4 regions of the Micromonospora sp. WMMD736 genome follow, and region 1 is predicted to be linked to each of the others. Evidence: riboswitches for the same ligand, from Rfam matches in the RefSeq annotation. Region 1 holds a riboswitch; each other region holds the start of a gene.

Region 1 (3,198 bases):
CCGGCCTCGACCGGACGGCCGTCCGCCCAGACCTCGACCGGCCCGAGGATCCGAATCTCCATGATCCGCCATCCGCTGTACCGCCGGTCGCCCCACCGGCACCCCCGCGACAGCCGGATTGAGGTTCCGGCAGGAATTCGTCGACCTTCCGCGCAGATCATCGTTGGCACAAGGACATCGATCAACGTGATGTCAGCAACTCGACTCACGGCCGGTTCCGGTCGTGACGACACCGGAGGTCATCATCGTGCGAACTGCTCTGCGAAGGCTCACGTCGGCGCTGCTCGGCGTGGTCGCCGTCGGCGCCACACTCGGCGTCGCCCCGAGCCCGGCCCAAGCCAACTACGCCTGCCCGTCGGGTCTGCTCTGCCTGTACTCCGGGGCCAACTTCAGCGGCGACATCTTCCTGCTCGACGGGCCGTACAACTGGTGTAAGGACGTCACGCTGCCCTCGTACTTCCGCAACCAGACTCAGTCGATCATCAACAACCGGCCGTCCGGCACCGTCTCCACCTTCTGGGACAACGCCAACGCCACCGGCCTGCTCGGCTACCAGCACGCCTACGGCTACCGGGCGAACCTGGCGTACGACTCGGCCGCGATCGGGGGGACCTGGAACAAGCGGATCGAGGCGGTCCGGGTCTGCTGATCCGTCGGCTGCGCTGGACGGGGCTCACCAGCGCAGCCGCACCCGTGGGGGCACCGCGGCGCCGGCCGGAGTCACGGGGACTCCGGCCGGCGCCGTGGCTGGCGTTCAGCCCGGGTAGTAGCAGACGTTGGGGATGACCGGGCCGCCGTTGACCCCGAAGATCGCGAAGCCCATGTACGCGCGGGTCTGCGGGCCGTACTCGCCGTCCTCGGCGATGTTCGCGTACACGATGTCTTCGTTGATCTTGTGCTGGGCGTACCGGACGGCCTCGCGGGTCTTCGACCCGTAGTTGCCGTCGAGGGTGAGCGACCGCGAGTAGCAGTTGTTCAGCGCCTCCTGCAACACCAGCACTGCCGAGTTCGAGTGGCCGTAGCTGAGGTAGCAGCTCTTGTTCCCGGTCTGCCAGCCGACGGTCGGCACGTGCATATCCGCCCCGCCCGGGTAGCCGCCGACCCGGTAGAAGGTCAGGCTGGTGCACGGGCTGGCCGCCTGTGCGGCGGCCGGCGTGGACAGGGTCAGGCCCACGCCGGCCAGTACGGCGACGAGGGTGGCCGCGGCGCGGCGGCGGCCGGTGCGACTCTGCTGGAGTGCCATGGGTTCCTCCTGGGTGCGGGGTCCGGGATGGACCCGATGCGCTCTAGAGCATCGCGACCGGCTGTCTACGGTTTCCTGCCCGAACGTCAATTCCACCCGTGGCGGCCGACCTGATCGGAAACGGTCCATCATGGTCGGTGCACAGGTTGGCGTCGTCCGCAACCGCTGGTCGGAGCGCCCCGCGTGAGCCGGTGAACAACTTCACAAGCGGTGGGCGACCGTCCGTGACCGTGCCTACCGTCGGTCGGGTCCGCCACCGTGGACGCCGCGACCGGCAACGCCAAATCCTGCCCCCGGTCGTCGGAAACAGAACCCGGGCAGGAGCGGGGGACCCAGGTTCCTCGGTGCATGTCACCTCGGGGTGAAGCCGCCAACGCGCGGCCGGGCTCCTCGGCCCGAACCCGACAGCTCACCTCGTCGGCGTGGAGGAACGATCCATGACGTCTGCGTACACCCCCCGTCATCGACGGGTCACCACCCGCCGCGTCGCCGTCGGCACCCTGGCGGTCGGCGCGGTCACCGGCGCCGTCGCCCTCTTCGGCCCGGCTGCCCCGGCCCAGGCCGGTGTTAACTGGGACGCGATCGCCCAGTGCGAGTCCGGCGGCAACTGGAAGATCAACACCGGGAACGGCTACTACGGCGGGTTGCAGTTCTCCCAGGGCACCTGGGCCGGCTACGGCGGCACGAAGTACGCCGCCCGCGCGGATCTGGCCAGCCGTGGCGAGCAGATCGCGATCGCCGAGAAGGTGCTCGACGGGCAGGGCATCGGCGCATGGCCGACCTGCGGCCGCAAGGGCGGGTCGTCGGGCGGTTCCTCGACGAAGTCCACCGGGAAGTCGTCGACCACGTCGAGCTCCAAGTCGACGTCCACCTCCAGCAAGGACCGGTCGTCGCACGGCGACCAGCCGGCTACCCGCAGTCATGAGCGGACCACCCCGGCAGCCAGCGGCGACACGTACGTGGTCGCGCCGGGGGACACCCTGTCGGAGATCGCCGAGCGGCACCCCCGCAGCGGCGGCTGGCAGGCCCTGTACGAGCGCAACCGTCAGCTGATTGGCGCGGACCCGGGCCTGATCTTCCCGGGGCAGCGGCTCGCTCTCTGACAGATGCACAGACGAACGCTCGGCCGGGTCACCGGCCGAGCGTTCGTTCGTCTGGCGCTGTGCTCGTCTGACGGGTCACGCCGCCGAGGCGGCCGTCCGCCCCTCGCGGCGGGCCATCGGGTCGCTGTTCCAGCCCCAGCGCTGCGCCGGCGCGGCCGCCTCGGCCGGCCAACCGGTGCCGGCCCCGCCACCGTCGATGGTCATCTCGACCGAGTCGGGGGTGCTGCGGGCCAGTCGCACCGACTGCTCGGCGGTCGTACGCGCCGCACACGGCCAGGACTGGCCGGCACACTGGAGGTTGCGGCAGCGACCCTCGTCGTCGGCCTCGTGGGCGTCGAGCACGTCGACCGCGAGCTGCCAGAGCAGCGGGTCGGTCACGTCGTCCGGGCGTTCGGCGCGACGGCTCGGTCGGTTGCTGGTCTCGTCGGACATGGGCCCCCCTCGTCAGGCTTTCCCCTCAAGACTTCACCTGCGTGCGGTCGGCTAAACCGCCGACCTGCTGTGATGTGTCTCCGGTCGCAGCAACCGGGACGCTCTAGTCCGGCAATAGTGGCATCTCGACCCCGGGAGCGCGGCCGAGCAGCACCGCCCGGGTCAGCGCCGTCGAGCCGAAGCGGTCGCGGACCGCGTCCACGGCGGCGTCCAGGTCGGCCCCGGTGTCGGCCTGGAACGGCAGCTCCGGCTGCACCGGGTTGTCGTCCAGGTTGCCCACCGAGACGCCGAGCAGGGTGACACCACGTCGTTCGATCTCCGGCAGGGCGGCCCGCAGCAGCGTCCGGGCGGCGGCGAGCAGCCCGGTGGTGTCCGCGGTCGCCTTGCGTACGGTGTGCGAGCGGGTGACGCGGGTGTAGT
Region 2 (3,198 bases), 6.2 Mb from region 1:
GACCCGCAGATACCGGCGGGCGGCCTCGGTGCGGCTGGTGAACCAGCCCACCGGGCGGGCGGCGAGGTCGGCGGCGCGGGCCAGCTCGGCCGGTGTCCAGACGGCCTTGATGCCCAACCCCACCACCGCGTCCACCGGCAGACCGGCGGCGCGGGCCGCCAGCGCCAGGCCGACCACGCCACCGAGCGAGTGTCCGAGCACGACGAGGCGGTCGTCGGAGGTCAGGCCCTGCGCGACCCGCTGGGCGAAACCCTCGAAGGAGTACGACGCCAGCGGCGCCGACCAACCGTGACCGGCCAGATCGGGCGCCAGCCACCGGCCGGGCCAGTGCTGCTCCAGCAGTGACGCCCAGGGCAGCCACACGTCACCCGTCGCCCCCATGCCGTGCAGCAGCAACAGGATCGGCTCACGGCCGGCTTGACCACCCGATTCATCCACCACGGCCGCAGTCTCCCACGGTTCGCGGCCTGGTACGAGAGCCGTTCACCGGCGTCGCGGCCGGGCACCCAGACGCCGCGGGCGCCGACCCCTCGTGGGAGACGGCGCCCGCGGCGTCGTGGGGTGTCGCGCGTTGGTCAGGCGGAGTAACCCCGGGTGGCGATCCAGTTCGCCAGGTCGATGGTGGTGATCCAGTAGGCCGGGTCGGCGGCGTTCGCCGAGTCGGCGATCCGCACGGTACGGCCGTTGTCCTTGTAGCCCACGACGGCGATGTAGTGCCCACCGCCGTAGGAGTGGTAGCCGCCGTTGGTGTCGATGGCGTCGCCGGCGACGTTGGCCACCACGCCCCGACCATCGGTGATCGCCTTGACCACATCGGCCTGCAGACGGTCCATCTGGGCCGGGTTGGGCGTGCCCGCGAACATGCGGGTGCGGTACGGGGAGCCCTTCACCTCGGCGTTGAGCACCCGGGTGGTGTCCTCGGCCGAGTTGGTGCCCATCTCGGTGGTGCCCAGCTCGGCGCCGAGCTCCTCCTGGGTACGGTCGATGCCGCTGGCGCTGAGCGCGTTGCGGGTGGCCGCCGGACCGCAGTTGTAGTAGGTGTTCTGCGCCTCGTAGTCGTAGTCCAGGACCTTCGTCGCGGGCGGCTTGGGCGGCGTCGGCTTCCGGGTCAGGTCCGGGTTGCTCGTGGCCTTCGCGGCGGGGGACGCGGCGCTGGTGGCCGGGGCGGCGGTGCTCGGCGCGGCGCTCGCCGACGGGGCCGCGGCCCGGAGCTCGCCACGGGAGGCGACGGTGTCACTGCGCATCTCGGCGACCGTGGTCGGGGTGCGCGAGCCGGCCGGGGCGTCGTCGGCACCGGCGACCAGGGCGCCGGTGGTGGTGGCGACGACCAGGGCCGCGGCGGAGGCGGCGACGATCTGGTACGGACGCTCGGTCGCGAGGCGACGGAGCTGGCGCTTCAGGGTGTGCTTCACGAGGTCCTCCACGGTTCACAGGGAGAGCGGCACACCGGGGCTCGACCGGTATCCGGGCAGGCGTCAGCGCACGGGCCGTGGCCTGCGGATGATGAGCCGCTCAGGGGAACGCCCGGCGCGGCCGGGCGGAAAGTGCGGTGACCCGGGGGGTCAGCTCACCGTCACGAGGCGGATGAGCGGGGACACCGCTACGCCGTGGAGGCGGCGGAACAAAACGGGGGGCGCGGGATGCTGCACGAGGATGGAACTCCTTCCGTCACCGCCTACCGGGTTAGCTGACGGATTCGGGCGGGAAGATCGCCCTACCGCGGGCCGTGGCTCGCGGATTCACCCCGGACTTACTGTGGGTCCCCGGTTCGTTGATCACGATTGAGCGGGTCGGCGCGGCGTCGCCTCCTGCGATCGGTAACCGCACCGGACGGGACGACAGTACTGGCCGGTCCGAACTCTGCCAACCCATGCCGACCTGCGTAAACATCGATTGGCCCGGCAATTTCTGCGCGTTTTGCCGCTGACGTGACTCGATGGGACATCCGGTCCCGGCGGCACCTGTGGGCGACAACCGGACAGGTCGCCGGGAACGCCGCCACAATCGCGGGCGCAATGGCCGCCGATGATGCCCGCCGCCCGAATTCCCCCGCTGGTGACCCGCCTCACATAACAGATCGGGTTCAACCGGCCCGGGCCGGACGCCAGCGTGCCACCACGGCTGCACGTGACGGCCGTGTCGCCGTCTGCCGGGCGAGTGCCGGGCTCGGCCGCGACCGGACCGCCGCCGCGTACGCCTCCTCGGCGAGGGCGCGCGCCGACTCGGCGGCCACCTCGGCGTCCCGCCAGGCCGACCGCTCCCGCTCGACGGCCGTCCGGTGCTCGGCCAGCCGCGCGTCCCGGATCGCCCGGATGAGCAGCGTCTCCTGCTCGACCGGGTGCCGGCGAGGGTCCCAGCCGCGCCGGTGCCCGAACACGTCGGCGAGTTGCGCCATGGTCAACTCTTCCCGCCAGTGCGCCGCCATGGCGGCACGGTGCAGGTAGCGCTCCCGGGCCGCGTACTCGGCGGGAGTGTGCGGGGTACGCGGTGTCGGCAGCGCCCCGGCGGTGGCGACCCGGCGGGCCGCAGTGTCCGCCTCGTCGTACGCCGTCCAGGCCCGCTGCGCCTCGTCCTGAGCGACCAGCCAGTCAGCGCGCCGCCGCCGGGCGGTCCGCGCCGCCCGGGCGGCGGCCACGGCCACCTCCTCGGCGTACCGGCGCAGGTCGGCGCTCTCGGCGGCGGCCGTCTCGCGGGCGGTGGGGGTCGGCACGTGGCCTTGCTCTGGCGCGTCCCGCTCCGGGCGGGCCACCAGTACGGCGAGGACCGTCAGCGCCAGCAGGAACAGTGCCGACCAGATGGCGGCGGCCTGGGGCACCTCGGTGAGGAACTGGTAGAAGACGACGGTTTCCATGGTCGGCTCCTCGGCATGAGCACGTCAGCGATGGGATGCCGCACGGCGAGGGTGCGGGCGATGTGTCGTCAGGTGCGGTGACCGGGCGCTCAGGTCGGCGGCAGGGCGTGCTGGTCCCGGTGGGAGGATCGCTGGCCGGCGTACGGACCGCCGGCGGGTGACCCGCTAGGCCGGCGGCGCTCGGGGGGCTCGGCTGGCCGAGCCGGCGGCTCGGAGCGACGGCTCAGCGCCCGTGCCGGCCGCACTGCCGCCCATCGGCGGGCCGGGCAGGACGGCCAGCGCATCGTTCAGCGCGGGCTGTGGATCGACGGACCGCGCCGGACCGGCGTCGGCAACTTGCCCGAGAG
Region 3 (3,198 bases), 4.1 Mb from region 1:
CTCGCCTCGGTGTCGTGGATGACGATGTACTCGATCTTCTGCCGAGCGGGCCGGTCGGACAGGTCGTGGTTGCCGTAGTCGCCGTCGCCGAACGCCGCGTAGGGTGCCGGGATCCACTCGCAGGACACGGTGCGGGGGCACTCCAACCCGTCCGGGCGGGCGAGTCGCCGCAGTCCCAGTCGGTCCAGCCAGGACCGCTCGGGTCGTACCGTCCGGGCCGGCAGCGTGACCCGCTGGCCGTCGTCGGTCACCCGCGTCTCGCCGGCGCCGATCGTGGTGAAGACCTCGTCGGCGAAGGCCGCCGCGGCATCGGCGCTGTCCGCGCCGGCATAGCGGGCCACCGCGCCGTACCAGGTGGCCGGGTCGGTGCCGACTCCGACGGGCGCGCCGACCTCCCGTTGGTACGCGGCCAGCAGCGCCGCCCCACCCCGGAGGTTCGTCGTCGGGTCGGTGCGCAACGCCTCGGGGGTGGCGCCGGTGAGCGCCGCGGCGGCGTCCACGGTCTGTAGCGCGGCGCTGGGCGGCGCGTCTCCGGTGGTGGGTGCCGGCGCGAGAGCGCGACGGGACTCGTCGCCGCGCGGGTCCTCCCCCGGGGCGTCGTGGTGACCGCGTCGGGGTAGGGCGGCCACGTGCCGGGCATCGGTCAGGTGCATCGGGCCGTAGCCCCCGCTGGTGCTCGGCGTGCCGGCGTTGCTGTCCCAGCGGGACTCCAGGTAGGAGACGCCGAGCAGCACGTCGATGGGGACGCCGTACTCGGTCGCCGCGGCGGCGTACTGCTGCTGGCGGTCGGCGGCGGGGGCCGCGGCGGCCGGGCCGGCGGGTAGCGGTACGGCCGCCGTGGCGGTGACGAGCGCGACGGCGAGCAGGGTCGGACGTTTCATCGAACTCCCTACATGTGAACTGGTATCGGTCCGGTCACCTTCGCGCCGCCGGGAGTCCGCGTCAATACCTTTCCATGCTTCAAAACGTGCAGTAAGAAACCTTCACTTCCGCTCGATGGACCGCTTGAATCGGTACGGAGTGTCACGGCCGCACGGGTTGCGGATCGGTAACGGCCGTCTCTACTCTGGTCATTCGTCGGCCCGGTAGCAGGTCTGCCCACCCGGGCGGTAACGGACCGACACCGCCGAGTCGCTCGCGAGCGAGCCGGGGACCCACGTTCCCCGGGGTGAATCCGCAGTTCCTGCGGTAGGGCGCCCACTTCCCGCCCGAACCCGTCAGCTAACCCGGTAGGCGGTCAGGAAGAAGGAGTACGGAACCCGGTGGCCCTTAAAGCCCCGCGGCCGTCGTCCGGACGGTCGGCTCCGGCCGACCCGACGTCGACCGTGCCGCGTCCACGCTGGTCCCGCTTCACCACCGCTCTCGCCGCCCTGGTCGGCGTCGCCGTCGTCCTGACCGGCAGCGCCACGGTGGCCCACGCCGACCCGTCCGTCGCCGAGATCGAACGACAGATCGACGAGGACTGGAACAAGCTCGAACCGATCATCGAGCGGCACAACGCGACCCGCGCCGACCTGGCCCTCAAGCGTAAGCAGGCCGACGCGCTCGCCGCCCGCATCACGCCGCTGGAGCGTCAGGTCGACGCCGCGATGGACAAGGTCAGCGCGCTGGCCGTCCGTGCGTACATGGGTGAGAACCTGTCGACCGTCAACACGATGCTCGGCAGCCGGTCGCCGAGCGAGATGGTCGGTCAGCTCGAAATGCTCGACCGCTTCGCGCACAACCAGCAGGAGGACGTCCGTCAGGTCGCCGACCTGCGCAACGAGCTGGCCCGGCAGAAGGCGCCGCTGGACGAGATGGTGGCCCAACTGACCCGCACCGAGGCCCAGTTGGCGGCGAAGAAGAAGCAGATCAACGAGGAGATCGACCGGCTACAGAAGCTGCGCCTCAAGGTGTACGGCAACGGCGGCGGCGGTCCGCTGCGTCCCGCACCCTGCCCGGCCAGCTACCCGGGCGGCGGTGCCGGCATCGCGGTCAAGTTCGCCTGCGCGCAGATCGGCAAGCCGTACGTGTGGGGTGCCGAGGGCCCGAACTCGTACGACTGCTCAGGGCTGATGCTGGCCGCCTGGGCGAAGGCCGGTGTGTCGCTTCCGCACAACGCCGCCGCGCAGAGCCGGGTGACCAGGAACGTCAGCAAGGGCGACCTGCGCCCCGGCGACCTGGTCTTCTACTACAGCGACATCCACCACGTCGGCATGTACGTCGGCGACGGCTGGGTGGTGCACGCCTCCCAGGCCGGTGTGCCGGTGAAGATGAAGAGGGCCGACGACGGGCCCATCCACAGCTACGGTCGCCCCGGCTGACCGACGCGGGACGCAGTCAGGGCCCGTCGCGATCCGTTCGCGGCGGGCCCTGTGTCGTCCGGCACTCGGCTGGGAACGGCCGCTAACGCGTCGGCCAGGCCCGCCAGTTCTGCCAGGAGCGACTCGGCGTCGGCCCCCGCTGACCCTGGTAACGCGACCCGTACACCACCGAGCCGTACGGGTGCTCAGCCGGCGACGAGAGCCGGAAGATGCAGAGCTGACCGATCTTCATGCCGGGCCAGAGGGTGATCGGCAGGTTCGCCACGTTGGACAGCTCCAGCGTGACGTGCCCGGAGAAGCCCGGGTCGATGAACCCGGCGGTGGAGTGGGTGAGCAGGCCGAGGCGGCCCAGTGAGCTCTTCCCCTCCAGCCGGCCGGCGAGCTGGTCGCCGAGCGAGATCACCTCCAGCGTCGAGGCGAGCACGAACTCCCCCGGGTGCAGCACGAACGGCTCGCCGTCCGGCACCTCGACCACCGAGGTCAGGTCGTCCTGCTGCATGGCCGGGTCGATGTGGGTGTAGAGATGGTTGTTGAAGACCCGGAACAACCGGTCGAGTCGTACGTCGATGCTGGAGGGTTGGACCAGGGTGGGCTCGAACGGCTCCAGGCCCAGCGTGCCGGCCTTGATCTCGGAGACCAGGTCACGGTCGGAGAGCAGCATCGGACCACCATAGCGAGGTGGGCGGTGACCAGCGTGTCGAGGTCGCTCCTCGTACATTTGTTCGATAGAATGCTCGCATGGCTTCCTGGTCCGATTTCGCCGCCGACGAGCCCCGTCTCGCCGACGGCATCCGCGTTCTCCTGCAGCAGTACGGGCCGGGCTTCGGCTATCTGGCCACGGTCCGCGCCGACGGTGGGCCCCGGGTCCATCCGGTCTCCCCGGTCATCACCGACG
Region 4 (3,198 bases), 2.4 Mb from region 1:
CGGCGTGATCGCGACAGCGACGGCGTTGGTCATCGCGTCGGCGCGCGATCGCGCCCGGTGCTGCCGGCGGGAGAAGGGTGCGTCGTGGCGTGTGCGGCCCTGGGGCGGCGGGCTCGCGCAGGTCGGCGTCCCCAGGGCTTGTACGTCGACAGCACCGTCGCGATGATCATGAGGCTGGTCGACACCGCGGGCGCGATCACCAGGTCGGCGCGCTCCCGCGTGGGTAGGGCGGCACCCAGCGCGCCGGCGTGCCGCAGCTTCGGGGTGAGCAGGAACAGCACCAGCCCGACCATCACCGTCGTGATCACCAGCTTGACCACCACCCACCGGTAGCGCAGCAGGCCCCAGGGGGTGAGCAGCGCGCTGGCGACACCGACGAGCCACACGAGCACGCTCAGCGGCGCGAAGAGCACGGTGCCGACGAGCCCGGCGACGGGGTAGACCACGGCCGGGTCAGCCCCGCGCTGGGCCGCGATGCCGAGGGTGAGCAGCACCAGGTCGGCCCCGAGCCAGCCGAGGGAGGTGACCAGGTGCAGGGTGAGCAGGGCCTTGCGGGCGGTGGGCGCGATTCGCGGCATACCCGAATGCTCCCGGCCCGTCCCGGCGTCGTCGTCCGACCGCCGACGACGTCCGGGGTACGCCCGCTGACGTACCCCGGACGTCGGCCGGGTCAGTACACCGACAGGTGCACGTGGTTGGTGTGGTCGCTGGACGGGTCGCCGTTGCCCCCGCTGTACGCCTTCCAGCCGCTGCTGGGCAGCCAGATCTGCTTGAACCAGATCACGTAGAGCACCGCGAGCCGGTCGGCGTTGCGGATGAAGTACGCCGCCAGGTTGTTGCCGTACGTCTTGTCGCCGCCGGTGGCGACCCCGCCGAAGCCACCCTTCTGCGCGGCGAAATCGCAGGCCCGGCCCTTGGGGTGCTCGCCTGAGCCGCCGTTGCGGTGACAGGAGACGTACCGGGTGAAGCCGGCGGCCTTGGCCTGGTTGAGCGCGTGCAGGGTGCGGGGGGTGATGCAGCCGCTGGCCGGGGTGGGGTCGTTGATGCTGCACGACTCGGACGGCCAGGAGCCGTCGGAGTTGCGGGGGGCGGGCTGGGCGTTGGCGGTGGAGGTGCCGCGGTTGGAGCCGGTGTCGGCGGTGGTGGCGGTGCGTGCCTTGTCGTTGGCGACGGTCAGGGCCCGTTCAGCCTGCTCCTTGCGCTTGGCCATCACCTCGACCTGCTTACGCTGCTCCCGGATCTCGCCGTCGAGGGCGACGCGGGTGCGGTTCGCCTCGTCCCGGGTGGCGTGCAGGTCGCGCAGCACCCGGTCCTCGTTGGCGGCCACCACGTCGAGGGCGGCCGCCCGGTCCATGAACCCCTCGGGGGTGTTGCTGTTGAGCAGAGCCGAGACCGTGCTGAGTCGACCGGTGCGGTACGCCACGCCGGCGATCTCGCCGACCTTGCCGTTGCGGACGGTCATCTCGGCCTCGGTGGTCTTGAGCTTGACCGCGAGCTGTTGCTGCCGCTGGACGGAGGTGTCCAGGGCGCGCTTCGCGTCCAGGTAGCCCTTGCTGGCCGCCTCGAGCTGGGCCCGGAGCGCCGGGGTGCCGCCCTCCTCGTCACCGTCCGGTGCCAGCGCGGCCCGCAGGCCGCCGGGGGGAGCGGCGGTGGCGGCGCCGACCGGGATCGCGACGCCGAGGGTGACCATCATGACGATCAGTGCCGCCAGTCGGGCGGCCAGAGGTCGTGCTGGTGCCACTACGCATGTCCTTCCGTCAGCCGCCGACCGGGTTAGCTGACGGGTTCGGGACGGAAGATCCCTACCGCTGACGCGGATGCACCCCAGGAACGTGGTTCCCCGGTTCGCCCTGTCGGGCGATTAGGCGACGGCCGCCACCGGCGCCGGGAGGCGCCGCCGGGTGGTGGCCGGGACAGAGCCTACCGGTGCTGCTGGGGTCTGTGCAGCCGATGTGACGGACGGTGCGTGTGGCGTGACGGAGTAGCACTCTCACCACTCGACGGAACCGCAGACGCCCGGTGCGGCCCCGGGCTCGATCTGAAGCGTGGCGTGCTCGATGCGGAAGTCGTCCCGCAGGGCGGTACGCGCCGCGGTGAGCACCGCCCCGACCTCCGCGCCGGGCGCCATGGTCAGGTGCGCGGAGGCCACCTCCATGCCCGAGGTGAGCGTCCAGACGTGCAGGTCGTGCACCTCGACCACGCCGGGCACGGCGGCCAGTCGGTCGTGCACGGCGGTGACCTGGAGGTGTTCCGGGGCGGCCTGCACGAGGATGCGTACGGCGGCGCGTCCCAGCCGCCAGGTGCGCGGCAGGATGAACACGCCGATGGCGACCGCGACCAGCGGGTCGGCCCACCACCAGTCGGTGACCGCGATGAGCAGCGCCGCGCCGATGACGCCGAGCGAGCCGAGCAGGTCGCCCAGCACCTCGAGGTAGGCGCCCTGGAGGTTGATGCTCTCCTTGGCGCCGGCGCGCAGCAGCCCGAAGGCGACCACGTTCGCGAGCAGCCCGAGGACGGCCACCGTGAGCATCGGACCGCTCAGCACCTGGTGCGGGTCGCCGAACCGGCCGATCGCCTCGATCACCACGTAGACCGCCACGCCGGAGAGCAGGACGGCGTTGGCCAGCGCGGCGAGCACTTCGAGGCGGTAGAGCCCGAAGGTGCGCTGCGGGTCGCCGGTGGCCCGCCGGGTGGCGGTGATCGCGGCGAGCGCCATGCCGATGCCGAGCACGTCGGTGAACATGTGCCCGGCGTCGGACAGCAGGGCCAGAGAGCCGGTGTGGAAGGCGGCGACCGCCTCGACCACCATCAGGGTGGCGAGCAGTCCGAAGGCCGCCCAGAGCCGTCCCCGATGCTGGTGGGCGGCGTTGGCGACCGACCCGTGGTGGTGGTCATGTCCTGCTCCCACGAAACCCACCCTCCGACGCCGCACCGGACCCGGTCAAATGTATGCTCACATCGCTATGTGTGCAAGTGTAGGGCGAGGGTCCGCCCATGGGCGGCGCCAACGCGACGGTCAGCCGGTCGGGTCGACGGTGGTGAGGCGCTGGGTGGCGCGGGAGAGCGCCACGTAGAGCGTGCGGACGCCGGAGCCCGGATCGGCCCGGATCTCGCCCGGAGCGACCAGCACGACTCCGTCGTACTCCATGCCCTTGGCCTCCAGGCTGGTCACCACCTGCAAGCGCGCCGCGCCGAGCG

Evidence for each region. Region 1 has a riboswitch for cyclic di-AMP ahead of ACN269_RS01700 (transglycosylase family protein). Riboswitches for the same ligand answer to the same signal wherever they lie in the genome.
Region 2: another riboswitch for cyclic di-AMP. It lies ahead of ACN269_RS30065 (C39 family peptidase); the one in region 1 lies ahead of ACN269_RS01700 (transglycosylase family protein).
Region 3: another riboswitch for cyclic di-AMP. It lies ahead of ACN269_RS20185 (NlpC/P60 family protein); the one in region 1 lies ahead of ACN269_RS01700 (transglycosylase family protein).
Region 4: another riboswitch for cyclic di-AMP. It lies ahead of ACN269_RS12095 (coiled-coil domain-containing protein); the one in region 1 lies ahead of ACN269_RS01700 (transglycosylase family protein).

The regions. Positions count from the first base shown of each region.
Region 1 covers NZ_JBMHMI010000001.1:434,432-437,629, forward strand. Annotated here, with positions in the region: gene ACN269_RS01685 (AfsR/SARP family transcriptional regulator) at 1-62, opposite strand, end outside; gene ACN269_RS01690 (peptidase inhibitor family I36 protein) at 248-649, shown strand; gene ACN269_RS01695 (peptidoglycan-binding domain-containing protein) at 755-1,243, opposite strand; cyclic di-AMP (ydaO/yuaA leader) riboswitch at 1,514-1,681, shown strand; gene ACN269_RS01700 (transglycosylase family protein) at 1,681-2,346, shown strand; gene ACN269_RS01705 (hypothetical protein) at 2,422-2,778, opposite strand; gene ACN269_RS01710 (DNA polymerase IV) at 2,882-3,198, opposite strand, start outside.
Region 2 covers NZ_JBMHMI010000001.1:6,610,673-6,613,870, reverse strand. Annotated here, with positions in the region: gene ACN269_RS30070 (alpha/beta fold hydrolase) at 1-441, opposite strand, end outside; gene ACN269_RS30065 (C39 family peptidase) at 576-1,424, opposite strand; cyclic di-AMP (ydaO/yuaA leader) riboswitch at 1,658-1,798, opposite strand; gene ACN269_RS30060 (hypothetical protein) at 2,084-2,851, opposite strand; gene ACN269_RS30055 (hypothetical protein) at 3,017-3,198, opposite strand, start outside.
Region 3 covers NZ_JBMHMI010000001.1:4,492,074-4,495,271, forward strand. Annotated here, with positions in the region: gene ACN269_RS20180 (N-acetylmuramoyl-L-alanine amidase) at 1-881, opposite strand, end outside; cyclic di-AMP (ydaO/yuaA leader) riboswitch at 1,115-1,250, shown strand; gene ACN269_RS20185 (NlpC/P60 family protein) at 1,263-2,303, shown strand; gene dcd (dCTP deaminase) at 2,386-2,964, opposite strand; gene ACN269_RS20195 (pyridoxamine 5'-phosphate oxidase family protein) at 3,042-3,198, shown strand, end outside.
Region 4 covers NZ_JBMHMI010000001.1:2,823,965-2,827,162, reverse strand. Annotated here, with positions in the region: gene ACN269_RS12100 (hypothetical protein) at 30-578, opposite strand; gene ACN269_RS12095 (coiled-coil domain-containing protein) at 671-1,741, opposite strand; cyclic di-AMP (ydaO/yuaA leader) riboswitch at 1,747-1,878, opposite strand; gene ACN269_RS12090 (cation diffusion facilitator family transporter) at 1,991-2,908, opposite strand; gene ACN269_RS12085 (HelD family protein) at 3,017-3,198, opposite strand, start outside.